DNA from 2 places in the Bibersteinia trehalosi USDA-ARS-USMARC-188 genome. Region 2 is predicted to be linked to the other one. Evidence: riboswitches for the same ligand, from Rfam matches in the RefSeq annotation. Region 2 holds a riboswitch; the other holds the start of a gene.
The links. Region 2 has a riboswitch for molybdenum cofactor ahead of moaA (GTP 3',8-cyclase MoaA). Riboswitches for the same ligand answer to the same signal wherever they lie in the genome.
Positions count from the first base shown of each region.

Region 1: another riboswitch for molybdenum cofactor. It lies ahead of torA (trimethylamine-N-oxide reductase TorA); the one in region 2 lies ahead of moaA (GTP 3',8-cyclase MoaA).

Region 1 is NZ_CP006954.1:1,092,390-1,107,537, forward strand. Features, by position in the region: gene purB (adenylosuccinate lyase) at 1-167, opposite strand, end outside; gene hflD (high frequency lysogenization protein HflD) at 187-816, opposite strand; gene lon (endopeptidase La) at 985-3,399, shown strand; gene smpB (SsrA-binding protein SmpB) at 3,543-4,019, shown strand; gene serS (serine--tRNA ligase) at 4,074-5,378, shown strand; gene fdhE (formate dehydrogenase accessory protein FdhE) at 5,419-6,342, opposite strand; gene F542_RS05105 (ABC transporter substrate-binding protein) at 6,722-8,443, shown strand; gene F542_RS05110 (NapC/NirT family cytochrome c) at 8,702-9,817, shown strand; gene F542_RS05115 (putative oxygenase MesX) at 10,027-11,004, shown strand; gene F542_RS05120 (methionine synthase) at 11,072-12,103, shown strand; molybdenum cofactor riboswitch at 12,292-12,424, shown strand; gene torA (trimethylamine-N-oxide reductase TorA) at 12,572-15,043, shown strand; gene nth (endonuclease III) at 15,123-15,148, opposite strand, start outside.
Region 2 is NZ_CP006954.1:1,203,532-1,218,679, reverse strand. Features, by position in the region: gene trmJ (tRNA (cytosine(32)/uridine(32)-2'-O)-methyltransferase TrmJ) at 1-485, opposite strand, end outside; gene moaC (cyclic pyranopterin monophosphate synthase MoaC) at 485-961, opposite strand; gene moaA (GTP 3',8-cyclase MoaA) at 1,322-2,338, opposite strand; molybdenum cofactor riboswitch at 2,327-2,456, opposite strand; gene F542_RS05555 (helix-turn-helix domain-containing protein) at 2,616-3,518, shown strand; partial or broken gene F542_RS05550 (ATP-binding protein) at 3,632-4,834, shown strand; gene F542_RS05545 (ATP-dependent nuclease) at 4,897-6,816, shown strand; gene F542_RS05540 (DmsC/YnfH family molybdoenzyme membrane anchor subunit) at 6,888-7,808, opposite strand; gene F542_RS05535 (DMSO/selenate family reductase complex B subunit) at 7,810-8,430, opposite strand; gene F542_RS05530 (DmsA/YnfE/YnfF family dimethyl sulfoxide reductase) at 8,441-10,876, opposite strand; gene napF (ferredoxin-type protein NapF) at 11,127-11,672, opposite strand; gene dmsD (Tat proofreading chaperone DmsD) at 11,674-12,279, opposite strand; gene xseA (exodeoxyribonuclease VII large subunit) at 12,404-13,867, shown strand; gene greA (transcription elongation factor GreA) at 13,896-14,372, opposite strand; gene F542_RS05505 (nicotinate phosphoribosyltransferase) at 14,482-15,148, opposite strand, start outside.

The sequences.
Region 1 (15,148 bases), 110 kb from region 2:
ACTTCCTGAATTTGAGGGTGGGAAGCGAGTTTTTGTAGCCAGCGCACTTCAACCGTCACACGGTATTTCAATAAACCAAATTCACTAAAGATAGGACGTAATGCCGAGACTTTATCTTGGTAACGTCCATCAATTGGCGAAAGTGCGGTTAAGGCGGTAAATTGCATAGAATAAGCTCCTGTAAGTCTAGCGAGATGAATACAACGATTGCGTTGTGTTAATTAATTTTTTGCGCGCGAGAAAGAATTGCCAACGGCTACCTCCAACTTGTTGCCATAAAATACCTGCTCGTACACCGGCTAATAGACTGGCGCGAACTTTATTTTGAATATCAGCTCGAGAAAGTAGCTCTTGCAAACCAAAAACCTGAATTCGAGTCCCCATTGGGCTGATAATATCGCTGTAAATAGCAGCAATATTACTCAGGATTTGGGCGTGTAGAATATCGTTATCGTAGAGGGGCAATTGGCGCTCAAGTTGTTGCAAACGGCGAGCGAGCTCTGCTTTAGCTTGTGGGTTTTTATTTAATTTACGGCTTAGGGCAAGTATGCCAATCCAGTAGCGACTAACTTCAGCATCAATTTTTCCAGGTTTACCACCAAGTTGTGCAAGCGCTGTTTCGAAGCCTATCGAAAGGTTGGCAAGATTATCGCCAAACACATGAAGCGTAGAATCAGGCTGGGTAATCAACAGGCTCTGTAGTGAAGTTTTAAAATATGTTTGCTCTACATTACCGGTATGGGCAAACTGATAAACCAATTCTGCACATTGGCAAACACCAGCAAAAGCGATAGAAATGTCTTGATAATTGCTCATTTGTAGCCGTAATTAACAAAAATTGATGCAGAATATAGCATTTTTTCCACCATTTTTGAATGCCGATTCTTGTTATCTTCACAATATTATGCTTTTTCACAAAATCCCCTTGTATTTCCCTATATCGCCCCCATAATGTGCGAATTGTTTTTATGGAGAGCAAATCGAATGGCAAGAAAAAAGAAATTATCTATTGACCTTCCATTACTACCACTGCGTGATGTCGTGGTTTTTCCGTTTATGGTTATGCCACTTTTTGTGGGGCGAGATAAGTCGGTAAAAGCCTTGCAAACGGCAATGGAAAGCAACAAACAGCTTTTCTTGGTCACCCAAAAAGATCCCAATAATGAAGATCCTACCTCTGAGGATATTTATCATTTTGGGGTCATTGCGAATATTATTCAAATGTTGAATTTGCCTGATGGCACGGTAAAAGTGCTCGTTGAAGGGCAAGTACGGGCAAAAGCTGAAAAGGTTTTTGACGACGAAAATGGTTTTTGGGCATCTGTCACCCCACAAGTTTCAGAATTTGATGATGAGAATGAAGAACTTAAAGCAATTGCGAAAACTGCGCTGAGTGAATTTGAAAATTACGTTAAAACAAACAAAAAAGTACCATCAGAAATTCTACCGAAGCTACAAAAAATCGCTTTTGAAGACCGTCTAGCTGATACCATGGCTGCCAACCTTATTGCTCCTGTTGCAAAAAAACAAGCGTTGCTTGAAGAGTTAAATCTGGTGGCACGTTTCGAGGCTTTATTAGTCGCAATGGCAACTGAAATTGACACGATGGAAACTGAAAGTCGTATCCGTAATCGTGTTAAACAGCAGATGGAAAAAAATCAACGTGATTACTACTTAAACGAGCAAATTAAAGCGATTCGTAAAGAACTTGGCGGGGAAGACGAAAGTGAAGCGAGTGAGCTAGATAAGCTCAAAGAGAAAATTACCGCAGCAAAATTGCCAAAAGAGGTGCAAGAAAAAGTTGATAGCGAATTTAATAAATTAAAAGCGATGCCACAAAGCTCTTCGGAAGCAACAGTGGTACGTAGCTATATTGATTGGATTTTGCAAATGCCGTGGCACAAGCGGTCTGCCGTGAAGAAAGATTTGCAAAAAGCGCAAGAAATTTTGGATAAAGATCATTACGGTTTAGAGCGTGTTAAAGAGCGTATTTTAGAATATCTTGCTGTGCAAAGTCGTTTGAACAAACTGAAAGGGCCTATTCTCTGTTTAGTGGGGCCACCGGGTGTAGGGAAAACCTCTCTTGGGCAATCTATTGCGAATGCTACGGGGCGTAAATATACTCGTATGGCTTTAGGTGGTGTGCGTGATGAAGCGGAAATTCGTGGTCATCGCCGTACTTATATTGGCTCAATGCCGGGTAGCCTAATGATGAAAATGGCGAAAGTCGGTGTGAAAAACCCGCTCTTCTTGCTTGATGAAATTGACAAAATGGCACAAGATATGCGAGGTGACCCTGCATCAGCCTTACTTGAAGTGCTAGATCCAGAGCAAAATAAAGCGTTTAATGATCACTATTTGGAAGTGGATTTTGATTTATCCGACGTGATGTTTGTGGCAACCTCAAATTCAATGAACATTCCACCTGCATTACTTGACCGTATGGAAGTGATTCGCTTATCAGGCTACACCGAAGATGAAAAAATGCACATAGCCAAAGAGCATCTAATTGCGAAACAGATGGAAAATAACGGCTTAAAAGAAGGCGAATTGACCATTGATGACAGTGCCGTGATGGGCATTATTCGTTATTACACTCGTGAAGCTGGTGTGCGTAGCTTAGAACGTGAAATTGCAAAAATTTGTCGTAAAGCGGTGAAAGCGTTAGTGTTAGATAAAAAATTAAAATCTATCACGGTGAATGACAGCAATTTGCACGATTATTTAGGTGTTCGCCGTTTTGATTATGGCAAAATGGATAGTCAAAATCGCATTGGTGAAGTAACAGGTTTGGCGTGGACAGAAGTGGGTGGTGATCTACTGACAATTGAAACTGCCTCAGTACCGGGTAAAGGCAAATTCTCTTACACGGGATCACTCGGTGATGTGATGAAAGAGTCTATCCAAGCGGCAATGGTGGTAGTGCGTTCTCGTGCAGAAAAATTGGGCATTGCCGAAGATTTCTATGAAAAACGAGATATCCACGTGCATGTGCCAGAAGGGGCAACGCCAAAAGATGGTCCGAGTGCTGGTATTGCAATGTGTACCGCACTTGTATCTAGTTTAACGGGCAACCCTGTGCGCAAAGAAGTGGCGATGACCGGTGAAATTACCTTGCGTGGTAAAGTGTTGCCAATTGGTGGTTTGAAAGAGAAATTACTCGCGGCGCATCGTGGTGGGATTACAACGGTGATTATTCCAAAAGAGAATGAAAAAGATTTGGAAGAGATCCCAGAAAATGCCAAAGCAGCACTTTCTATTCACCCTGTGGAAACCATTGATGAAGTGTTAGCGATTGCATTAGAAAATCCGCCAGAAGGGGTAGAAATTTTACCTACTCTTGCGAAAGGCAAAGGGATTAAAGTGAAAAAATCGAAGGCAACCAGCGCCTTACAATAACCATTCACAAACTAAGCACCGTGCAAGCGGTGCTTTTTTCTTACTATTTTGCAAAATCTTCCTGAAAATTCACCGCTTGTCCGTTCAAACATAGCTCAGTTTAAGGTAGAATTAACGCCAAATTTTTCTAGATAATTCAAACTATGGCAAAAAAACCTAAAGTGTCGGATAACACTATTGCTCTGAATAAACGAGCAAGACACGACTATTTTATTGAAGATGAGATTGAAGCTGGTCTTGAATTACAAGGCTGGGAAGTGAAAGCTCTACGTGCAGGAAAGGGCAATATTAGCGATAGCTATGTGATTTTCCGTGATGGCGAAGCCTTTTTGTTTGGGGCAATGATTACCCCTTTAACTGCGACTTCAACCCATATCGTTGCCGATCCGACTCGTACTCGTAAGTTACTGCTGAAAAAACGTGAACTTGATAGCCTATTTGGCAAAGTAAACCGTGATGGTTTTACTATTGTTGCTACGGCAATGTACTGGAAAAAAGCATGGGTGAAAGTCAAAATAGGCTTAGCAAAAGGTAAGAAACAGCACGATAAACGAGATGATATCAAAGACCGAGAATGGCAACGTGATAAAGCTCGAATTATGAAAAATACGAATAGATAATTCGTAAAATAAGCGGTTACAAATTAACAAAATTTTGCAAAATAAGGAAACAACATGATCGATCAAAATTTACTGCGTACTAATCTTGCGGAGGTCGCAGACGCACTCAAAACCAAACGTAATTTCACTTTGGACGTAGAAAAAGTTCAAACTCTTGAAGAACAACGTAAAAATTTACAAGTGAAAACCGAAACTTTGCAAGCCGAACGCAACGCGCGTTCTAAATCTATCGGTCAAGCCAAAGCCCGTGGCGAAGATATTTCTGCATTACTTGCCGAAGTAGATAATATGGGTAATGAACTTGCTGATGCCAAAGTAGCATTAGATAAAGTACAAGCTGAAATTCGTGATTTACTTTTGACTATTCCAAACTTACCCGCAGATGAAGTGCCACTTGGTCAAGATGACACGGAAAATAAAGAAATTTTACGCTGGGGCGAACCACGTCAATTTGATTTTGAACCAAAAGATCACGTAACTCTTGGTGAAAGTTTTGGCGGTTTAGACTTTGCCGCAGGTGCAAAATTAACTGCCAGTCGTTTTGTGGTGATGAAGGGGCAAATTGCACGCTTGCACCGCGCTATCTCACAATTTATGTTGGATTTACATACAGAACAACACGGCTATATCGAAACCTATGTGCCTTATTTAGTTAATCATGATACGTTATATGGCACAGGACAATTACCAAAATTCGGTGAAGATTTATTCCATACCCAACCACTTACAGGACAAGATCCAAACGAGGTACAACGTGCTTTTGGTTTAATCCCAACAGCAGAAGTACCAGTAACCAACCTTGTGCGTGATGAAATTATCGATGAAGCCGATTTGCCAATTAAAATGACTGCTCATACACCTTGTTTCCGTTCAGAAGCGGGATCTTATGGGCGTGATACTCGTGGCTTAATTCGTATGCATCAATTTGATAAAGTGGAATTAGTACAAATCGTTGCGCCTGAAAAATCAATGGAAGCTTTAGAAGAGCTAACAGGACACGCTGAGAAAGTATTACAGCTGCTTAATTTGCCATACCGTAAAGTGATGCTTTGCACGGGTGATATGGGTTTTGGCTCTTGCAAAACCTATGATTTAGAAGTGTGGGTGCCTGCTCAAAATACCTATCGTGAAATCTCTTCTTGCTCAAATATGTGGGATTTCCAAGCACGTCGTATGCAAGCACGTTGCAAGGCAAAAGGTGAAAAGAAAACTCGCTTGGTTCATACCCTAAACGGTTCAGGCTTAGCGGTGGGACGTACGCTTGTCGCCGTGCTAGAAAACTACCAAAATGCTGATGGCTCAATTACTGTGCCAGAGGTATTAAGATCTTATATGAATGGCCAAGAAGTCATTAAATAATACAGTCAAAAGCCAGAACCTCAGTTCTGGCTTTTTTATATTATTCAGCAGGGAATAGGAATGGATTAATTGCACTACGTGCGAATGATTTTTCTTCCATCTCTGCATCAAGAAATAGGCTTGCTAAATCATCCGCTGCCGCTTCGACATAAGGATCTTTATCTTGATAGAGAATTTTCAGGTAACTACCACAATCACCACAGCTTTCTGCTTTAATTGGTGCATCAGCTTTATCTAAGCTCCAATAATCTAATTTCCCCGATTGTTCACAGTTAGAACATTTTGCGCGTACGACATGCCATTCACTTTCACACAGTGCACAATGTAAATAGCGTAAGCCCTGCGTTTCACCGAAATGTACCACGCCGGCAACAGGCGCTGAACCACATACTGGACAATGACAACGTTCGCCAGTTTCTGTCTGCATATTACGAGGTAATTGCTGCGCTAATTGTAACCAATAAAGTGATAATGCCGCCCATAAGAAAACAGCTTTATCCGCACCAACTTCATGTAAATGGCCATTCAGTAACCGTTTAGCTAGTATGTCTAGCTCAGTCTCAGAAGCTTTTTTCAGCCAATCTAAGGTTGCGTTTACTGTTTCATTAGCATGAAAATGGGGGCTAAGTTCATCAATGAGCAAGCTAAGCAATTTACGCCATTCGGCATCTGGTTGGAACTGTTGTATATCAAGCGGTACAATTCCATGATTTTTTTGCAAAATATTTTCAAGCTCAGCATGGTGATCAGCAATTGGATGATGCTCTAGTACTTTAGCTTGCGCCGCAACAATTTGTGCAGCAAACATAAGATAATCTTTAAAGGGGTGTTTTTCGGCCAATTGCTGAAGGCGCTTTTCACGTCTGGCATATAAATTTTTCGGATTAGCATAAAGCAACGCTGGCGTGTGCAATGAACTGGCTGCTTGTTTGATATCATGTTCAGGAAGAATTCGGATCGACATGGCTTTCCCCTAGTAAAATAAAATGGCATTTTAGCTAGGGTCTGTGGATAATTCAATGAAGCAGCGTTATCGTTTACAAACAATTTTTTCAAAATCGTTAAAATTTTTGAATTTTTTTGAACTTTACTTTCAGAGCTTAGTCTGATAGAGCGCTAGATGCTTAAATGGATATAGCGAAGTTTTTTTCATTTCCTTAGGTAAGACCTCCGCCCGCTTTCGATTGTTGATTGCGGGCTTTTTTTATTGTTCTCTCTTTAGCAGACAAACTTCTGTTAAATAAAAATGCAATCAAATCAAATAGTTCCATAGTTTGATTTGAGTCATTTGTTGAAATGCCTATTTTATTTATAATAAGAAAAATTATTTTATGGATATAGATATGCAGCGAGAACAATGGTCCTGTTTAGTTGATATAAAAGGAGAACTGTCGGAATGGGAGGATGGCGAGGGCAAAGTATTTTTGTCTCGTTTTAGACAGGTTATCGACTATGCGCGGGCGTTATTCCATTCTAGGCATCAGAATCTTTGTTTCTACTATCAGCATGAACAAAATTGGTATCGCTTTACTCTGAGTTTGCATCAGCCTTATTTGGCGTTAGTCCGTTGCAGCTGGATTAAACAGATTCCTTATCAATTGAGTGAGCGAGAGTTACAAATTCTAACTTTGCTGAGCCATGGGTTAAGCAATAGTGAAATTGCAGAAAGCCTTTTTATTAGCAATCGAACTGTGGCGAAACACGTGGAACATATTTTTGATAAAGTTGGGATCAATAATCGTACATTGTTGGCGATTTTTGCTACACAGCATTATTTATATTGTTTGCCTACGCCTGCACAACTAGAACATTCTATTTTGCCGACATTTGAAATTGAGCAATTAGTGGCACAATTAGCAGACAGACACCAAGTAGAAAAGAGTCCTAGCACAAGCACATTCTTGGCAAATTGTGCAGATAAGCCGATTACTATAGGGATTCCGTTTGTCGAAAGTGGCTTAGGGCAAATTGATACAGAAGAATTATTGAATGGTTCACAACTGGCGGTAGAGCAGATCAATCGCCAAGGTGGTATTCATGGACGGAAAGTTCAATTAGTGAAATCTGCTTATCAAGTGGAAGAAAAACAGAGTATTATCAATGCCTATCAACAGCTTTTTGATCAGGAAGTTGAGGCAATATGTACTAATTATGCTTGTTATTTACCTGAAGTGCATGATTTGGTTGCAAGCGAGGGTATTCCTTACTTACATGATGCGAGCCATAGTGGATCACAAAAATCGGGAAGAATTGGTAATATTTTCCAAGTCTGTGCCAGCAGCATTAACTATGGGCTAGGCGTGGTGCGCTTTTTGCAGGCATATCAAGCCAGCTATCCGATGTTATTGAAAAATCGCCGCGTAGCGATAGTGACTGTAAAATGGCAATGCATTGATATTGGGATGGATGAACTGGTTGCCTCTTTGCGCAAACTTAATTGGCAAGTTGAGGTAGTTGAGTTAGAAAAAACAACAAATGTTTTTCAGCAAGCAATGGTGCAACTGCATAATATTGATCCGACTTTAATTGTCTTTGCCTCTTATTTTACGGAGGATATTCTTAATTTCTATGCGGCGTTCATTGCGCAACCACTCAATGCTGTATTATATGCCATCTATTCACCAAGTACGTTACAACCGCATCAGCAGTTGTGTGAAGGCGTTGTTTGGGCAACGACAACGGGGCTTGCTTCTACTTATGCGGGTAAACAATTTAACCAGCTTTATCAAAATACTTTTGGTAAAGCACCGAGTTTTTCACAGGCCAGCCTTGCGTTTGACCAAGTCAATATTTTAGCGAATGTTTGGCGTAAGAGCGATTATCCCCGCCACTTTAAACAAGTGACACAAGGTATTCGTACGCTAGTGAATCATGGCATCAATGGCTCATATTTTTTTGGTAATGAACACCAAATTGGGCTAACGTATCCAGATAGTACGACCGATCTCTCAATTAGTCAGCCGCATTTGATCTATCAAATTCAGCAGGGGCGTAATACCGTTATTGCACCAAGCTTATTTGCTGAAAGCCATTTCAAATTACCTAACTGGTTTGAACTGAAATAACTTTTTGCAAATTTTGGCTGAAAATAGCCCGCTTGCAACCACACAAATTTGATTTTTATCAAATCTCTTTAGAACAACTGCCACCAATACGCAAGTTTGCGTATTGAGGCAGTTATATCGCCTAAATAAAATAATACCGTAGTTCCTTTCAGGTTGTAGGTCTCCTTTCCTTATCGGTAATGATATTCCCCACACAACTCCTCATTGCCGATTTTAGGATAAAACCTATCTTAGTATTTTATTTGGAGTGATTATTCGATGAGTAAATTGAAAAAGTCCCTAGCAATTCTTGGCTTAGTGGGGCTAGGTGCTGCATTATTTGGTGGCACACAATATGCTATGCATAAAACCAGTACAACAGAATTTTGTGTCAGTTGCCACTCTATGAGCCACCCGAAAGAAGAATGGGAAGGTAGCGTACACTTTGCCAATCGTAAAGGGATTCGAGCTGAATGCCAAGACTGTCATATTCCACATGAAGGTATTGATTACCTTAAAACTAAAGTATTTGCGGTAAAAGATTTATGGCATACCTATGTCACCAATAAACTTCCTGATCAGGAAGCTTTTGAAGCACATCGCTTAGAAATGGCGCAAAAAGTTTGGGATGATATGAAGGCCAACGATTCTGCAACTTGTCGTTCTTGTCATAGTTTTGATGCGATGGTGCTCTCTGAGCAAAAAGAAGCTGCCCAGAAAATGCATAAACTTGCAATGGAAACCAATCAAACCTGTATTGATTGCCACAAAGGGATTGCGCATTTTATGCCTGAGGTTGAAGTTGATAGTGCTGCTGCATTAGGTGAGCTCGCAAAGCATGGTGCAGAATTTGGCACAAATGATAAAACTTTATTCTCGTTGGCAATGAACAGTGTTCAGCTGCAACAAGGTGGAGAAGTCCGTTTATTGCCATTTGCAGAAATGAGTAACTGGAAAGAAGAAAATGGCAAGGTAACCGCAACCGTGAAAGGCTGGCAACAAGCTGGTGCTGAAAGCGTAGTGTATGCGGGGCTTGGTCAGCGAATTATGGTTGCGCTGCTTGGTGCAGAAGAACAAGCTAAAGTAACGGTATTAAATACCGTTCACGATAGCGTAACAGATTCTGATTGGAAAGAAATTAGCTTTGAGATTATTGCCGATAAAAACAGCGTTACTGCAAATATTAATGCCTTAAATGCTTTTGGTAATAATCTGAATGAAACCCATTGTAGTGGTTGCCATGCTGCGATCAGTGCTGATCATTACACAGCAAATCAGTGGATTGGTGTGGTGAACTCAATGAAAGACAGAACATCAATGTCTGCCGACGATGTACGTGCAGTAACAATCTATCTGCAACGTAATGCAAAAGATATTAAAGGCAGCTCACACTAGATTGTCAGTTAAGTTATAAAAGCGAAAACAGCCATGTTTTCGCTTTTTTGTAAGCGGTTCTTTTTGCAAAAAATTCTGCAAAAAGAACCGCTTGTTATTTATACTATTATGAAAAGTTTTCATAAAGATATGCGAAATATCTCATTTTTCTTCACATAAAATTTATGATTGAATAGGCGTTATTCCAGAACACAATACAGGGAAGTAATATGACAGCCTATTTTAAATGCCGAGTGCAAACCCTTGAATTTAATGAAAACTATCAACCCGATCAAAGCACTCGTTTAACCACCAATTTTGCCAATTTAGCGCGTGGTGAAAACCGTAAACAAAATCTGCAAAATGCGATTGCGATGATTAACAAACGTTTCAATGATTTGGCCAATTGGGATAATCCAACCGCTGACCGCTATTCGGTAAAATTAGAAATCGTTTCTATGGATATTGATGTGGAAGGGAACGGTGAATTCTTTCCGGGTGTAGAATGGTTAAAAACGTATGTCGTTGATCATAAAACAGGTAAAACCATTGATGGTATTATCGGCAATAACTTCTCCTCTTTTGTGCGTGATTACGATTTTAGCGTGCTATTGCGTGATTTTAACAAAGATAAGCCAAGTTTTACTGTGCCTGACAACTATGGTGAACTACACGGTAAATTATTTAAACACCTGCTTGATTCACCAGAATACAAAGTGAAAAATAACAAACCTCCCGTGCTTTGTTTAAGTGTAGCAACGACTCGTACTTACCAAAAAACCACCAATGTACACCCAATTTTGGGCGTAGAATATCGCCAAGATGATTATTCTTTAACGGACGACTATTTTGCCAAAATGGGCTTAACGGTTCGCTATTTTATGCCACCAAAATCCGTTGCACCTTATGCGTTCTATTTTGATCAAAATGCAGATCTGCTTAATGATTACACCAATTTAGAATTGATCAGCACGATTGCAACAATGGAAGCCTTCCAAAAAATTTACCGCCCTGAGGTGTATAACGCCAACTCAGTGGCAGGGCAGGTATATAAAGCCAGCCTCAATTATGAAGATTATTCGGTAACCAAAGTAGAATATGACCGTGTAGAGCGTACCGAGCTTGCGATTAAACAAGGTGAATATGCCCAAACACATTTTATTCAGCCGTTTAAAGCCATTTTAGATGCTTGGGTGAATGAAAAATAAAAACTAATTTAATAGGGCGGACACATTGGTTCGCTCCTACCCGTTTTCAATAATAGGAAAATAACGAATGAGTAAAATTCTTCTTCCCACTTCTACTGCAGGCAGTTTGCCAAAACCTGCTTGGCTTGCTGAGCCTGAAAAATTATGGTCAGAATGGAAATTAAGTGGCAGTGAACTGTTACAAGCAAAAAGAGATGCGCTTTTAGTCTCTTTGATGGAACAAACTGCGGCAGGCATTGATATTGTCAGTGATGGTGAACAAACACGTCAGCATTTTGTGACAACCTTTATTGAGCATTTAGAAGGCGTGGATTTTACTAAACGTGAAATTGTACGAATCCGTAATCGCTATGAAGCGAGTGTGCCGAGTGTTGTTGGGGCGGTACATCGCCCAAAATCGGTGTTTGTTGAAGATGCTAAATTCTTACGCCAACATACCGATAAACCGATTAAATGGGCGTTACCCGGCCCAATGACAATGATTGATACCTTGTTTGATGGGCATTATAAAAGCCGTGAAAAATTAGCGTGGGAATTTGCCAAAATTCTTAACGAAGAAGCCAAAGAATTGGAAGCGGCGGGGGTAGATATTATTCAATTTGACGAACCTGCATTTAATGTTTTCTTTGATGAATTAAATGATTGGGGAATTGCCGCCTTAGAGCGTGCTGCTGAAGGGCTAAAATGCGAAACCGCAGTACATATCTGCTACGGTTATGGCATTAAAGCGAATACTGACTGGAAACAGACGCTAGGCAATGAATGGCGACAATATGAAGAAAGCTTTCCTAAACTGCAACAATCCAAAATTGATATTATTTCACTGGAGTGCCAAAACTCAAAAGTCCCAATGGATCTACTTGAATTGATTCGTGGCAAAAAAGTGATGCTGGGAGCGATCGATGTGGCAACAAATGTGATTGAAACCCCAGAACAGGTTGCCGATACATTGCGAAAAGCGTTGCAATTTGTGGATGTGGAAAATCTTTATCCTTGCACCAATTGCGGAATGGCGCCGCTTTCACGCTCCGTTGCACGAGGCAAACTCAACGCACTTAGCCGAGGGGCTGAGCTTTTAAGAGCAGAGCTAGCAGGTTAATTAAGATTGAAGATGAAAGACGAAAACCGCAATGTTTTCGTCTTTTTGTTATACAAGCGGTCTATTTTGCATATTTTTTTGCCACATTGACTGCATGGCATAAACTTTGATCTTGCTCAAATTTGCTTCGGAATGCGTATTTTTACGTATTATGCTTTATTAGAGAGAAAACTATAATGCGACCAGTTCTTATTTCCCGACTCCGAGCCTGTTTACCTAAGTCGTTCGATATGGTAGCAGTGCCAGTGAAATTTCACTCAATGGTTAATTTGGAAACGGATTGGCCACTCCTGTTTAGAAAGGTGTCGTATTTTCAACTTCACAATGATTTGTGGAATTTGTGATACTGTAGGGGCGTACTGCGTACGTCCGTGGGCGTGAGCATCATGCCCCTACGTTTGTATGACAAGCGGCAACTTTTCCCGTCTTTTTTGCAAATCTTGTGAACTCTCTCAAATGAGGTGTTTTATGAAAAAACAAGACCAAATCAATCTCAAACGTCGTGATTTCTTAAAAAATACAACACTTGGTGCAGCTGGTGTATCGCTGGGCGGTGGTGTTGTGGGTTCTGTGGTGTCTGCACCAGCGGCAGCTGCTGAAAGCAAAACGGTAATGACTGCGGCTCACTGGGGGCCTATCGGGGTTGTTGTGGAAGATGGTAAAGCGGTGAAATCGGGGCCGGCAATGCCAATGAGCATTGAAAACGAATTACAAACCGTTGTTCCTGATCAGCTTTATAGTGAAGCCCGTGTGAAATATCCAATGGTGCGTAAAGGCTACTTGGAAGGCAATAAAGATACCACCTTGCGTGGTCGTGATGAATGGGTGCGTGTCTCTTGGGATAAAGCATTAGATTTAGTGGCTGGCGAAGTGAAGCGTGTTACTGAACAACACGGTGCAAGCGGTATTTTCGCAGGTTCATACGGCTGGTATAGTTCTGGTGCATTACATGCGGCACGTACATTATTACACCGCTACTTAAACTTAACAGGCGGTTTCGTGGGGGTAAAAGGCGACCTTTCCACTGGGGCAGCTCAGGTGATTATGCCACACGTGTTAGGTACGATTGAAGTGTATGAACAGCAAACGAGCTGGGAAGTGGTGTTAGAAAACAGTGAAATCGTGGTATTTTGGGCGGCAAATCCGCTTTTAACCTTGCGTAATGCGTGGACATCAACCGACCAACACGGGATTGAATACCTGAAAAAACTCAAAGAGAGTGGTAAACGTGTGATCTGTATTGATCCAGTGAAAAGTGAAACCTGCCAATTCTTAAATGCAGAGTGGATTCCAACCCGTGCGGCAACAGACGTTGCATTAATGATGGGGATTGCCCATACGCTTGTTACCACAGATAAACACGACAAAGCCTTCTTACAAAAATACACCAAAGGCTTTGAACAATTTGAAAGTTACTTATTAGGTAAAGAAGATAATCAGCCAAAAGATGCTGATTGGGCGGCAAACATTACAGGTGTACCAGCAGAAACCATTAAACAATTAGCTGCAGATTTCTCTGCTAAACGCACAATGTTAATGGGCGGTTGGGGTATGCAACGCCAACGTCATGGTGAACAAACTCACTGGATGTTAGTGACCCTTGCTTCAATGCTCGGTCAAATTGGTTTACCGGGTGGTGGTTTTGGTTTCAGTTATCACTATGCAAATGGCGGTGTACCAAGTGCGACAGGTGGTATTGTGGGTGCAATTACCGCAACGGCAGCCGAAGCAGGTGAAAAATCTTGGTTAGATGATGCGTCTAAATTCTCTTTCCCAGTTGCACGTGTGGCGGATGCGTTGCTTTATCCTGGTAAAACTATTCAATATAACGGTACAGAAATTACTTACCCAGAAATTAAACTGATCTACTGGGCCGGCGGTAACCCATTCACTCACTTGCAAGATACCAACAAACAAGTGAAAGCGTGGCAAAAACCAGATACTATCATTGTAAATGAAGTGAACTGGACACCAACAGCTCGTATGGCGGACATTGTATTGCCAGTTACAACTAGCTATGAACGTAACGACATTACCATGTCAGGCGACTACTCAATGATGTATATCTTCCCAATGAAACAGGTTGTTGAGCCACAATTTGAAGCGAAAAGTGATTACGATATTTTCACAGAATTAGCCAAACGTGCAGGTGTGGCTGATAAATTCACCGAAGGTAAAACGGAAATGCAGTGGTTACAAGGTTTCTACCAAACTGCCTTTGATGCTGCTCGTAAAAATCGTGTGAATATGCCACGCTTTGAAAAATTCTGGGAAGAAAATAAACCTGTCACCTTCCCAGTAAAAGAGGCTGCGAAAAAATGGGTGCGCTATGAAGAGTTCCGCAATGATCCGCTACTCAACCCATTAGGCACACCATCAGGTAAAATTGAGATCTTCTCTGATGTCGTCGCTAAAATGAATTATGATGACTGTAAAGGTCACCCAACTTGGTTTGTACCAGATGAGTATGCAGGTAATGTGACAGCCGAAGCACCGCTTGCGTTAGTGACTCCACACCCGTACTACCGCTTACACAGCCAGCTTTGCCATACTTCATTGCGTGATAAATACACTGTAGCTGGTCGTGAGCCAGTCTTAATCCATAAAGAAGATGCGGCAGCTCGTGGTATCGCAGATGGTGATGTGGTACGTATCTTTAACAGTCGTGGACAAGTGCTTGCTGGTGCAGTGGTAACAGATGGCATTATCAAAGGTACGGTTTGTTTACATGAGGGGGCATGGTACGACCCTGCAGATTTAGGGCAATCTGAGCAACCGTTATGTAAATTTGGTAACCCGAATGTGCTGACCCGTGATGAAGGAACATCAAAATTGGCTCAGGGCAATTCACCAAATACTGCCATTGTACAGGTAGAAAAATTCCAAGGTGAAGTACCAGAAGTAACGGTATTTACCGCGCCGAAGTTTATTGAAGGTTAGGCTACTTCGCTTAGTTTTAAATGAATAGTCGATCTTAATGTATATGAAGAGGCTGAACACATAAATGTTCAGCCTCTTTTTACATATCGGTTTTTTGTTTATATT
Region 2 (15,148 bases):
CACGCCATGCGAATTTCATAACAGGCAAGCTGTACTGCCATCGCTAAATTAAGTGAGCCGTAATCAGGGTTTGTTGGAAAATTCAAATGGTATTGACATTTGAGCAGTTCTTCATTGGTTAATCCCACCCGTTCACGCCCAAAAACCAGTGCAATTTTGCCTTGCTCGGCACGTTGCATTACCAACTCACCGCAGGCTTTAGGCTCAATCAAACTACTTTGTAAATGGCGTAATCGAGCACTCGTACCAATAACTAATTGGCAATCAGCAATGGCCTCATCAAAACTATCGTAGATTTGAGTTTGTTCTAGCACATCTTTTGCACCCGCTGCAAGGGCTGTTGCTTGCTCATCAATGGCTTGTTTAGGGGATACAAGTCTAAGATGATGAAAGCCCATCGTCTTCATTGCACGGGCTGCCGAGCCTATATTGCCCGAATGAGACGTTTCGACCAATACAACTTGAATTTGATTTAATAAATCCATCATTCCGCCACAAAATCACCCGATTTGCCGCCACTTTTTGAAAGCAGGCGGACTTTTTCAATGACCATATCTTTTTGCACCGCTTTGCACATATCGTAAATAGTCAAAGCCGCCACACTTGCCGCTGTTAAAGCTTCCATCTCCACGCCTGTTTTACCGCTTAATTTGCAAAGTGATTCAATGCGAACTTGATTGGTTTCTGGCAAGGCTTCAAGCTGAACTTCCACTTTGGAAAGAAGTAGCGGGTGGCAAAGCGGGATCAGTTCCCAAGTGCGTTTTGCGGCTTGAATCCCTGCGATACGAGCAGTGGCAAACACATCGCCTTTATGGTGATTGCCCGAGACGATCATCTGTAAGGTTTCGGGATTCATGGTCACAAAGGCTTCCGCTCGCGCAATGCGAACGGTGTCATTTTTTTCTGAAACATCAACCATATTAGCCTCGCCGTTTTGGTTGATGTGGGTAAATTGAGTCATTATTTGTCCTTTTTTGTATTAAATGTATCGGGCGGACACATCGGTCACCCCTGCAAGCGGAATTTTAAATTTATATTGAGCAAGAATAATGCACATATGTAGGGGCGTATTGCATACGCCCGTAACAATATAAATCCCAACGAATAAATGTAAATAATGCTCTGTTTGGGCGTACGCAGTACGCCCCTACAACAGCGTTTTGTTATTGAACAATTATTGTCTTTTGTAAGGCGTACTGCGTACGCCTGCGGGCGTGAGCATCACGCCCCTACATACAAGGTGATGAAATTGTAGGGACGCCACGCTGGTGTCCGTAATGATATTTCATTTTGCAAAAAAATCGCTAAAAAACAGCGCTTGCTATCCCCCGATACTCGCCAAATTATTCCGCACACCACTATCCCCAATATGCAAATAATGATGTTCTCTTTTGCCTTGTAGTGCAGATTTTAGACGAGCTTCCAATTGTAAACATTGGTCATCAGATTGTAATAGATCTCGTATTTCTATCCCTTCTTCGCCAAATAAACATAAATGCAATTTTCCTAAGGCAGAAATGCGTAAACGGTTGCAACTGGCGCAGAAATTTTTTTCATAGGGCATAATCAAGCCAATTTCCCCCACATAATCAGGGTGGGAAAGCACTTTGGCAGGGCCGTCTGAGATTGCCCGTTGTTGTAATTGCCAACCTTCATTTAATAAACGAGTTAGAATGCTTTGCCCTGAAAGATGTTGGGCTTTGAAAAAGCTATCCATTTCGCCCGTTTCCATTAGCTCAATAAAACGCATTTGAATAGGTTGATGTTTAATCCAAGCCAAAAATTTGTCTAGCTCTTTGGCGGTGTATTGTTTCATCAATACCGCATTGACTTTGATTTTTTTATAACCTACGGCAAAAGCGTGATCAATGCCGTTGAGAATGGATTGGAGCTTATTCTCGCCAGTGATGAGTTGGAATTGACGAGGATCTAGGCTATCTACACTCACATTAATATCGGTAATACCACTTTCTTTCCAAAGTGCCACATCTCGTTCCATACGGTAGCCATTTGTCGTCAGGGCGACTTTGCGGATCCCTTGTGTTTGAGAAATTGCCTGAGCGATGTCTAAAAAATCTTTACGAAGTGTAGGTTCTCCCCCTGTAATCCGGATTTTTTCCGTACCAAGATCGGCAAATGCCCTTGCAATACGACGAATTTCATCAAGGGTTAAAAACGTTTGTCTATGAGTAGGTGGGTGATAGCCGTGTGGTAAACAGTAGTTACAACGAAAGTTGCAAACATCAGTCACAGATAATCTCAAATAGGTATATTGGCGTTGAAAACGATCCACTAGGGTAGAATCGTTGCCGATATTTTTGATCGGAATAGTTTGCATTGAACACCTTTCTAAATACGAGAGGCATAGCCGTTTCCAGCGATACCTTGTGCGAATTTCGCAGGCACTGCCGCCATATCAATGACTTAGGCAAACAGGCTCGGGGTCAAAATTACGGTTATTATAGCGAAAGTAAGCACTAGAAAGAATGATTATATGCGGCTTTATCGCCGAGAAAATACGCAGATGTGCGTATTTATGTTCTTGGTAGATTTCTAGGCGATTTTTACCGCTTGTTAGAGTATGATTAGCACTTATTCACGCTTGGTATATCACGATGGATTATTTAGATTCTTTTATTAAACTGCACCAAATTGAAGGTGAAATTAAAGTGCTTTGCCGTTTTCACGGTGATTGGCATATTGATCACCCCGCAAGTGAAACACCGCTTGGCGTTTTTCATATTATTTCCAAAGGTCAGTGTTGCATTAAATTAGACGGGCAGTGCCGCCATTTAAAGGCAGGCGATGTGGTCTTTTTTCCTTACGGTACAGAACACGAATTAGCAAGCTGTCCAACACTGTTTGATATTTCCCCAGACAAGCTAATTCCTATCCAACGGCAAACGAACAACCATTTTACCGTGTGTCGTAACCATCAAACTGACAATGATGATTTTGAAATGTTCTGCGGTTTTTTTCATTATCGTTATCCCTCCGCATTATTTGAATTACCCAAGTGGCATTTAGCCGAAAATAATCACTCGGTGCTGGCATTGCTCGCCTTATTGCGTGATGAAAAAGCAGAAAATTTGGGTAATCAAACGGTGATCAATGCGTTGGCTAATGTGCTTTTTACCTATCTCATTCGGGATTATTTAGCACACCATCAAATTCAAAGCGGTATTTTAGCCGCCCTTCAAGATAAACGCCTAAATATCGCCATTCAAACAATGTTAGAACAGCCTGAAAACGATTGGTCAATGGATAAACTTGCCGAACTTTGTGCAATGTCTCGCTCTAATTTTATCCGCTTGTTCAAAGAAAAAAGCGGTATGTCCGCAGGCAAATTTTTAACCGAAATTCGCCTACAAAAAGCCGAATTATTATTACAAAATAGTGCACTTTCCATTCAAGAGATCGCTCAGCAAGTCGGTTACCAATCCGAAGCCCATTTCAGCAAATTATTCAAAGTCCATCAGGGCAAGTCGCCGACCGAACTGCGTAGTAGTAAGCCATAGAATAAAGTTTATGGTATAGATTAAGTTTTAAAAAAAATCAGAAAAAGTTTCAGGTATAGTTGAAACTTTTTCTTTTGTGGGTAAAGTGTCAGGTATAAAATAAGGAGTGTGCAATGAAGAAAGATTTAGTTTACCGACAACGATATACCTTGAAACAGTACGTCCATTCATTGGTAAACGCTTGATTAAAGTCTTTACCGGACAACGCCGAGTAAGGAAAAGCTACCTGCTTTTTCAGATTATGCAGGAAATTCAAGCGACAGATAGAAATGCACATATTATCTATATCAATAAAGAAGATTTAGCGTTTAGTTACATTGCCACCGCTGAAAATCTCAATGAATTTATCAAAGAACAGAAAAAGAGCAGTCAAAATAATTACGTTTTTATCGATGAAATTCAAGAAATCGCTGATTTTGAACAGGCTTTGCGTTCGCTTTTATTAGACGATGAATTAGATTTATACTGCACTGGCAACAGCGCCCATTTACTTTCTCGGGATATTTCAGGTGCGCTCAGTGGTCGGGCAATTGAAATCAATGTCCACCCCCTTTCCTATTTTGAATTTCTTGAATTTATGCAGTTAGAAGAGAGTGATAAGGCGATGTCGCTCTTTTTTAAATATGGTGGCTTGCCTTATTTGAAAGACTTACCATTGCAAGACAATATCGTGTTTGAATACTTGCGAAATATCTATTCCACTATCGCCATTCGAGATATTGTAAACCGCTATGCCTTGCGAAATGTACAATTTCTGGAACAGCTCACGCGATTTTTAGCGAGCAATATCGGCAATCTATTCTCAGCAAAAAAAATTTCGGATTTTCTGAAATCACAGAAAATCAATAGCTCAACCACACAAGTACAAAATTATGCCGAATACCTTGCCAATGCGTTTTTAATCCACAAAGTACCACGCTATGATATTGAAGAAAAACGGATTTTTGAAATTGGTGAAAAATACTATTTTGAAGATCTCGGTTTGCGAAATGCACTAATCGGCTATTGTGTGCAAGATCGGGGGAAATTGCTGGAAAAACACTATTTTCAATCATCTGAAAATAGCCGGTTACGATGTCAAAATCGGCGGTTTAAACAGCTAAGAAATTGATTTTGTCGCAGAAAAAAACGGCGAACGCATTTATGTGCAAGCCACACTGACTATCAACGAAGAAAAAACGCTCGAACGAGAGTTTGGCAATTTGCTCAAAATTCAGGACAACTACCCGAAATATGTAGTGAAAATGGATGAGTTTAAGGGAATTTTTGAAGGGGATTTTGGAGTAAATTTCATGGGATTATTTCGTCTAACTTGATTTGAAATATATTTTTAGACAACCATATTGATAAAATTAAGTACTACCTATAGGAGCAAAAAATGAAACTTACTAATGTTACTGTTCACAAATATAAATCATACGATCAACAGCAGTCTTTTCCTGTGGATGATGATATTACTATCATCGTAGGAAAGAATGAGTCTGGAAAAACAGCAATCCTAGAAGCGATAGCTAAAACGAACTACTTTTCTGATGATAGTGACTTTAAATTTGATCCAACTCATGATTACCCTAGAAAAGAGAAAAAGAAATACGATAAATCAGGGGAAATAGGTAAAGCTATTTCTTGCACATATCAACTTGATCAAGAAGAAATTAATGAAATTGAAAAATTTATTGGCTCGAACGTTGTGAGTAAATGGGAATTTACTGTTACAACTGACTATAACAACTCAATAACTATAACCTATCCAGAAACCAACACTTCTAACTTCTTAGAATGCATTGGTAAAAAACATAATTTAAGTGCTGAAAATTTAAAAAACCTAAAAGAGTTAATAGGTAAAAATGAAATTCTTAATTCTATCAATGAATATAAAGATGCAGATACTGCATCTGAAGAAGGCAAGTTATTAAGCACATTAAGTTATATAAAAAGTAACTATTTTGTGAATTTAAATTGGGATAATTGGTTAGCAGCATATATTTGGGACAAACATTTTTCTCCAGCTATGCCTAAATTTATGTATTTTGATGAATATTATGAATTACCATCAAAAATAGATTTAGCTAATATCAATAAATCTACTACTCAAGATGCTAAAACGGCAAAAGCCTTATTGGAATTAGCTGATGTTGATTTAGAAGATTTACAGAACCCTGATTCTTATGAGGACTTTAAAGCAGAACTTGAAGCAACATCAAGTGAGATTACTCAACATATTTTTAAATATTGGAAAAATAACACAGGACTAAGAGTTCAATTTGATATAGAAAGTAAAGAAAACCGAAGTTATTCAAATAATATTGAAAAACATTTAAATATTCGTGTTTGGAGTGATAAACACCATATTAGTTTGCCGCTTTCTAATCGAAGTAAGGGATTTAATTGGTTCTTCTCATTTATTGTTTGGTTTAGCCGAATTCAAGAAGATAAATCTAATCAATATATTTTATTGTTAGATGAACCGGGACTAAATCTTCATGCTGCTGCACAAGCAGATTTATTGAGATTCTTAGATGATCTATCCGCAGAGTATCAGATTATTTATACAACACATTCACCATTTATGGTTCCTCACAATAGTCTAGAAAGGGTTCGAACCGTGTATGAATCAAAAGATGGGACAACCATAAAAGATGCTATTGAAGAAAAAGATTCAGACACACTATTCCCATTGCAAGCGGCTCTTGGATACGATATTGCTCAAAATCTTTTTATTAATAAAAATAACTTGTTAGTTGAAGGAGTATCGGATTTAGTCTACTTAACTATGATGTCTTCTATTTTAGAAGAGTCAGGGTTACAAGGTATAAGAGATGATATAACGATTGTTCCTGTGGGTGGGTTAGATAAGGTGACATCCTTTATTTCATTATTGAAAGGACAAAATCTAAATATTGTTTGTGCATTAGATACATTTACAGATCAAAAAGGTAAGGCTAGGCTGAACAGTCTTATTGAACAAAAAATTATAAAAGAAAAAAATGTGCTTTTCTTCAATGAATTTTCTAGACATGTTGGTGATGTTGCTGATTTAGAAGATATGTTCGATGTTAAAGAATATCTGAATTTCTTTAATAATGCATTTGATGAATATACAGATATAGCTGAATCGGAAATCGATATTAACAAGCCAATTATCCAACAAATAAATAAGATTATTCAAAGAACTAGATATAACCATTACAGACCATCAATGTCTGCAAATAAGTTGGGGTTATCTAAAAATGATTTTAGTCAAGAAACTCTTGAACGTTTTGAAGGGATGTTTAAAAAAATAAATTCATTATTTTAGAAACAAAAACGCCGTTCGGTTTTCCCAAACGGCGTTTATTTTGCCAATTTCCTATCAAATCTGACCGCTTGTTAGCCCCCTAGTGCTTTCAAGCCCACGGTCATATGCGTGCCGTAGAACAGAGTTCTTGCGACTAATTCACCTACGATGATGAACACAGTACCAGCAATGCTTAACGCCAATGCTTGCTTTTTCACGCTAGTGAAAAGGGCAGCTAAGCCAACAGCGATGAAACCAAAGCGTAAGATGGTGTAGCCGAGATAATTTGGCACTAAATCCAAAGCGTGGAATATTGCATTTTTCGTTTGGGCTAAATGTTGATAGTGGAAAATGGTGACCACCACTGCGATAAGCGCAAAGAGTGCGGAAAGTTTGGCAAATAAGGCTTGCCCTGTTTCCACTTTTGCTAACTGTAATAGCACCACCGTTAGGGCTGAACCTGCTAATAATGCGGTTAAGCCGAAAGAGAGTGGCGTGAAAATGCTATTCCACGTTGGTACGGTTGGAATGAGATAAAGTTTTGCCATTGCTCCAACGAAAATTACCCCACTAATGGCGACAATTATTCTACCAAGAGTTGCCCAGCCTTTTGGCAATTTGTGGCTAATTGGGGCAATAATGCCAGCGAGTTTATCTACAAGCGGTAATTTTACCTGATCTTTTTGCAAAAATACCGCTGTTGCCAACGCCCAGTATGCACCGCCTAAGGCAAAGAAGGTTGAGCCAGTGAAAATTTCATTACTCAAATCTGACGCCCCGACACGGTTTAGTGCATTAAAAGCACGCTCAGGCGAGCCTAAGTGGGTCGTGGACGCAATAAAACCTAATGCCATTAAGCCCCATAAAATAGTCATCACATAGTGTAAGCGGTTTTCTGCTTGCTTGCCTTGCGATGTAGCAAGGATAAAGGTTAAGCCGATAAAAGCGCCCACGACCGCCTGTGCAAAGACGGTGAAGAAAACTAACGGTAATTCGTGTAATCCTGCCCCCATTTTAAACCTCCTTCGGATTGGCTAAGAAACCGCCTTCAAAATCGGTCGGTTTGGCGTTGGTATTTAAGCGTAACGCAATGTTTGGATTGGTGTAGCTTGATGGCGGAAGTGGCGCAACATCTTTGATTTCGCCATACTTTTCACGCAGTTCGTCCACGGGTAATAGATCTAAGGCACGCAGTGGGCAAGATTCTACACACATTGGTTTTTTGCCTTGTTCTACACGTTCAAAACAGCCATCGCATTTGGTCATTCGCCCTGTGCGTTGGTTAAATTGTGGTGCACCATATGGGCAAGCCATTGAGCAGTATTGGCAACCAATACACACGTCTTGATTGACCACCACAAAGCCATCTTCACGCTTGTGCATTGCACCACTTGGGCAAACATTGGCACAAGCAGGGTTGTCGCAATGGTTACAAGAAATCGAGAGATAGTAAGAGAAGACATCTTGTGTCCACGCTTCGCCCTCTTGTTTCCAACCGCCGCCGCAGTATTCATAAATACGGCGGAAACTGACATCAGGGGTAAGATCTTTGTAATCTTTACAGGCTAGCTCGCAGGTTTTACACCCTGTACAACGTTGCGAGTCAATATAAAAGCCATACTGTTTTTTACTCATTTTCTACCCCTTATTTCACTAATTCAATTTGCACTAAGTTGGTGTGCTGTGGATTACCTTTTGATAAAGGCGATGGTCGCTGTGTGGTGAGCACGTTAAAGCTACCGTTTTGGTCAATACGGTTGCCATCTGGGGTGTACCACGCCCCTTCGCCCATTGCGGTCACGCCCGGCATAATACGAGGCGTCACATTTGCCATCACACGAGTTTCGCCACGATCATTGAAAATCCGCACCATATCGCCGTTTTTAATCCCACGTTTTTCTGCATCAAGAGGATTGATCCACACCGATTGTAAAGAGGCTTGCTGTAATACGTCCACGTTGCCATAAGTAGAATGCACACGAGATTTATAGTGGAAGCCTACTAATTGTAGTGGGAATTGCTCACGTTTCGGATCGTCCCAGCCTTCAAATTGGCGTGCATAAATAGGTAATGGGCTGATGATGTCATCTTCGGCAAGCTCCCACGTAGCAGCAATTTTTGCTAAGCGTTCAGAGTAGATCTCAATTTTGCCCGATGGCGTGTTCAATGGATTTGCCACAGGATCTTGACGGAAGGCTTTATAAGCCACCATATGCCCAGCAGGATCTTTCTGTTTGATAATGCCACGCTCACGAAACTCTTCAAAACTAATCTCTTGGAAGAACGGATTTTTCTCTTGGGTTTGGGCATAGAGATGGCGTAGCCACTCTTCTTGGGTTCTGCCTTCGGTGAAGGCTTCTTTCACGCCCATTTTCTCCGCAATGCCCGCGTAGATTTCATAAATTGGCTTACACTCAAATTGCGGTTCAATCGCTTTATCCGCAAAAATTACATAGCCCATATTGCCCGCTGAGCCGTCCATACAGAAGTCTGCTTGTTCAGACGTGGTGCAATCAGGCAGTAGAATATCCGCATATTTAGCCGTTGAAGTCATATGGTTATCAATCACCACCAGCATTTCTAATTTGCTTTCATCTTGCAAAATTTCGTGGGTGCGATTGATGTCGGAATGCTGATTGATAATGCAGTTGCCCGCATAGTTCATAATAAATTTGATATTTTGATTGAGCTTTTCCGCCCCTTTCAAGCCATCTTTCAACGCCGTCATTTCTGAGCCACGAGTTACCGCATCCGTCCACATAAAGATTGGGATTTTTGCCTCAATTGGGTTTTTACCAGCGGGCAAACGCACAAATGGAATGGTGTAGAAACCTTCACGAGAACCGCTGTTACCGCCACTAATTCCCACATTACCCGTTAAACAAGCCAACATCGCAATGGCACGAGCCGCCTGTTCACCATTCGCGTGGCGTTGTGGCCCCCAACCTTGACAGATGTAAGCCGGTTTGGTGGTTGCAATTTCACGTGCTAATTCAATAATTCGTGCTTGTGGAATGCCTGTAATTTTCTCTGCCCATTCTGGGGTTTTGGCGGTTTTGTCGTCGCCTTCGCCTAGAATATAGGCTTTATAATGTCCGTTTTTCGGGGCAGATTCAGGCAAGGTTTTTTCATCGTAGCCGATACAGTAAGTATCAAGGAAAGCTTGATCCACCAAGTTTTCGGTAATCATCACATACGCCATACCTTCTACCAACGCCGCATCTGTACCTGGGCGAATTGGCACCCATTCGCCACGCCCTGCAATGGTGTCGTTATAGCGAGGGTCAATCATAATGGTTTTGGCTTGTGAGCGTTCTTGGGCTTGTTGATAGAGATAGGTCACGCCACCACCACTCATACGAGTTTCCGCAGGATTGTTACCGAAATAGACCACTAATTTAGAATTTTCAATATCGGTTGGGCTGTTGGCGGCATTGCTCCCATACATATAGGGAATCGCTTCAAAAATTTGTGCATAGCTATATGTCCCGTGCGAGCCTAAACAACCGCCAATGCTGTTCATAAAACGGTTGGAAATACTGCGTGGTGGCGGATAACTTGCCGCAACTGTTGCCCCAATTGTGCCAGTAGTAAATGGCAGATAGAGCGATTCATTGCCATATTGGGCGATAATACGTTTTAAGTTGGACGCAATCTCTTCAAAGGCTTCGTCCCACGAAATTCGCTTAAATTTGCCTTCGCCACGTTTGCCGACACGTTTCATCGGGTATTTCAACCGATCAGGATTATACACACGACGACGCATTGAACGTCCCCTTGCACAAGCACGCACTTGGTGGAAATCGCCATAGACATCCGTGCCTAAATTATCGGTTTCCACATATTTAATCACCCCATCTTGCACGTGCATACGTAAAGGACAACGGCTGTGGCAGTTTACCGTACAAGCACTCCACACCAGTTTTTCTTCGCCTTTGTTTGTTGGGGTTGATTGCGTTTCTGCTTTCGCAATTGGAATCTGCACGCTACTAGCCGTCAGTGCTACACTGCCGACCGCTGCTGTGCCTTTTAGAAATTGTCGTCTTTCCGTTGAAATCGGATTTTCAGGTTTATTCTGCATAGTTCCCCACAAATTAAACATAAAAAAGCGGGCTAACTATAAAAGGGGAGAATGTGGGAATTATTGACCCTAGTCAATTTCTGACAAGAGTTGGACTAAATCGCAAGAGGTTTGGACTATTGTGAAAAGCATAGAAGATACAGAGCTTCACAAAAGTCAGTTTAATTTACTTAAATTAAACTGACTTTTCTCTGTATTTGTAAAAATTATGGCTGGTACAAAATTTGCTGGCTTTGTTAGTAGGATTTATTTAAGCCAGCTGTAAACTCACATAATTCTGCGGACAAGCCACTTTACATTCCCCACAGCCGTTGCATTTTTCATTGTCTAATTGCATTTTTTTTGTGCTGGAATTAAATGAAATTGCTCGTTGTGGGCAAGCGGTTTCGCAGAATTGACAAGGTTGATTGTGCTGGCGAAGGCAGGCGAAATCAAAGTCGGGGCGAAGCCCGGTATCGGGCTTGGTGTTTAATGCTAAGGCGCCTGTTTGGCAAACATTGGCACATTCTCCACACAGATCACAAGCTGAAAAATCGATTTCAATGCTGGCTTGATTGTCTTTTAATAGGATTAAGCCATATGGGCAGGCTTTGACACAGTCGCCACAGCCGTTGCACTGTTTGAGAAATAACGGTTCGGCAACGGCAAAAGGCGGGCGTGGAGCGGATCTTTTTAGCAGATCCGCTTGGTTTTGCAGATGGGCTTTTTGTCCACCGCCAAGCAACGCACGGAATAAGCCACGCCGTGAAATGTGGTTGTGGGTGAGATAGGCGTTGTAATAGCGTTCGTCTTTCATTTTAACGATAAAGTTTGACGGCAAGCGGTTCAATTTCTAGCTTTTTTTGCCAATCTTTCAATAAGGCTTCGCCAAGCATTCCCAATCCACGATAAAACGGTACGTTTTCCGCATTAAACAGTTCAAAAAAGCGATATGCCCACGTGAGAAAATGGTCACGCAAAAACGGTTTGAGCAATTCAGGTTGCTGTTCGGCAAGATAAGCGGTGAACATAAACATCAAACCGATATGATCTTCAGGTTCATTTTGGCTAAGCGAAAAATGGATTTGATGTGCTTGCAGAAAGGCACGCAATGCGAGCAAGCTATCGCCAAAAATTACACTTTCTTTATCTAAATAGACCGATCCCCAAAGTGGTGCGGGCAAATGGTTCGGGCCGATGAATAATTTTTGATAATCTTCATCAAGTTGTTCAAGGCTTTGCATTTGCAAATTTTGTTGAATTTCTGCCCGCTTGTTTTCGGGGAGAAAGTCGCAATCTGCTTGCCACGAGCTATTTTGAAATAGCATAACAAGCGGTTGATTCTGAGGCACATTTGGTTCATAGAAAAAGAGTGAACCTAAAATACGGGCAAAATGGGTAAATTGGGAGATAGATTGTTGCATAATTCATTTATTGAGAAAATTTGGCAACATACTACCTGAAAAGTGCTTAGGGGTTAAGTATTCTCTTTTGTCGGCTCTACTGAATTCGTGTATTATCATGCTTTATTTTTCACGCCTATCTGCTATGCAAAATACTATTCTCACGGTTTCACAACTCAACTATACCGCTCGTCATTTATTAGAATCGGAGCTTGGGCAAATTTGGTTAATGGGCGAGGTTTCCAATTTAAGTAAGCCTGTTTCTGGGCATTGGTATTTAACTTTGAAAGATGAACAAGCTCAGGTTCGCTGTGCAATGTTTCGTATGAAAAATATGCGAGTAAATTTCCCTGTACAAAATGGTATGCAGGTGCTTGTGCGTGCAAGTGTAAGCTTGTATGAGCCAAGAGGGGATTATCAAGTGATTATTGATAGTATGCAACCCGCGGGAGATGGGCTACTCCAACAGCAATTTGAACAACTTAAAATGAAATTGGCAGGGGAGGGGCTATTTGCTCAGGAACACAAAAAACCTTTGCCTGATTTTGTGAAACGAGTAGGGGTTATAACCTCCTCAAGTGGGGCAGCCCTGCAGGATATTTTAAATGTATTAAATCGGCGTGATCCAAGTTTGCAGGTAGTCATTTATCCCACATTAGTGCAAGGTAAAGAAGCTGCTCAAGAAATAGCCGAGATGATTCAGCTTGCTAATCTACGTCAAGAGTGTGATGTGTTAATTGTTGGGCGAGGTGGCGGTTCATTAGAAGATTTGTGGTGTTTTAATGAAGAGGTTGTTGCTTATGCGGTTTATCACTCATCTCTTCCTATTATTAGTGCAGTAGGGCACGAAACCGATGTGACAATTTGCGATTTTGTTGCCGATTTAAGAGCGCCTACACCTTCTGCCGCTGCGGAGCTCGTTAGTCGTGATCAAATGGAGCTTGCTCGTCGTTTACAGCAGCAACTAGATAAAGCCAGCTTTGCTTTTGATTGTCTCTGGGGAGAAAAAATAGCCCAATTTGAGCGCTTGCAGCTTCGCTTAAACGCTCAGCATCCAACACGTCAAATTAGTGCTTATCAGCAGTATTTATTGCAAATGCGGCAACAAGCTGTCCGAACAATTTATCAGCAAAGCACTCAAGGAAAACGGCAGTTAGAAAACCTCACTCAACGATTGGTGAATCAGCATCCTCAGCGTCGTTTAGCGAGCCAACAAATGCGTTTAGTGCAATTAAATCAGCAATTAGAAAAGCGATTGCTGCAAGTGTGGCAAGCTAAGCAACAATGTTGGCAAAACCTGCAACAGCGTTTGGAAAATAATCCATTGCCTTATCAATTAGCAGGCTATCACCATCAAACAAACCAGCTGCAACAACGTTTAGATTTTGCAATGCAAAGACATTTCAGCCAACGAGCGCAAGCTTTTCAAGCTCTATGTGTGAAATTGGAAGGATTGAGCCCATTAAAAATCTTAGCGAGAGGCTATTCGGTAACGCAAGATCAACATGGTAAGGCATTACTTTCGACACAAGCGGTTAAAATTGGTGAGAAAATTACCAGCAAGCTTGCTGAGGGGCAGATTATCAGTGAAGTGATTGCGATAAAATGAAAAATCAGCCCTCGGGCTGATTTCTTATTTAGATATATTGTACGTCAATGACATCCAGTTCAACATTACCACCAGGGGTTTTAATATTGACCGTATCGTCAATTTCTTTTCCAACTAAACCACGCGCAATAGGAGAATTGACTGAAATCAGCCCTTCTTTGATATTTGCTTCATCGTCGCCAACAATACGATAGGTAACTTCTTCGTCTGTGTCATTGTTTATCAATGTTACGGTTGCACCAAAAATGATTTTGCCGGTATTTGCCATAGTGGTGACATCAATAATTTGTGCGTTGCCAAGTTTACCTTCAATTTCTTGAATTCGTCCTTCACAGAAACCTTGTTGCTCACGAGCTGCATGGTATTCGGCATTTTCTTTTAGATCGCCGTGTTCACGAGCTTCTGCAATTGATTTAATAATCTCTGGGCGACGTACATTTTTTAAAAATTCAAGTTCTTCACGTAATTGCTGCGCACCGCGCACAGTCATTGGGATTTGTTTCATATCTGTCCTTAATAGCAAAAATTATCGCCAAAATAACATAAGGTATTTTGGCGACAGCGTTTAAATAGAACTTATTATTCATTTTTTTGCTGAAATTTCAATGAAATTTTTATTCACAAGCGCTTAAGTTTTCCATTTTTTCTGCAAAATCTAATGCCAAATTGGCTCGGACCTGCTCGAAGGTAACTCTTTTTAGTAATTTGCCATTCTCAAAGATGGTTTCAAGTAAATCATCACTAAAATCGCTATTTGCATTTAATCCATCAATATAACTATCACGCGATAGCACTTTTACACGACCTTTTTGCGATTTTTTTAACCCATTATCTGTTTTTGGATCTTTAAAGATCGCTTTTTCTTGTCCATTGATAGTAATTGCGGTTGCCTTCGTCGCGAAGCCTAATGTATCACGCGTATTGTTTTGATAAGTTAGTGAGCCTACGCCAAAAACTAAATTTTCTGAGGCAAAGCCTTTGGCTTTTAAACCTTCAAGAATACGCACCATCTTGGCAAAATTTACCCCATCGCCATAGATAGCGCCGATATGTGAATCAAGTACTTTATATCCTTTATGATTAACATGCCCATCAAAAATATCCCATAAGCACTCAATGAGTCCTTTACGTTCGTGTTCTGTGGCCGCATTAGGATCACCACAGATAATTTTGAAAGAGTCTCCACTATCTGGGCGAATAATAATTTTAGCCTGTGCTGGGCGGGCTAGAATTTCAGCTTTTAAAATAGGCAGATTCACCGTAATGTTGTGCCAGAAATCA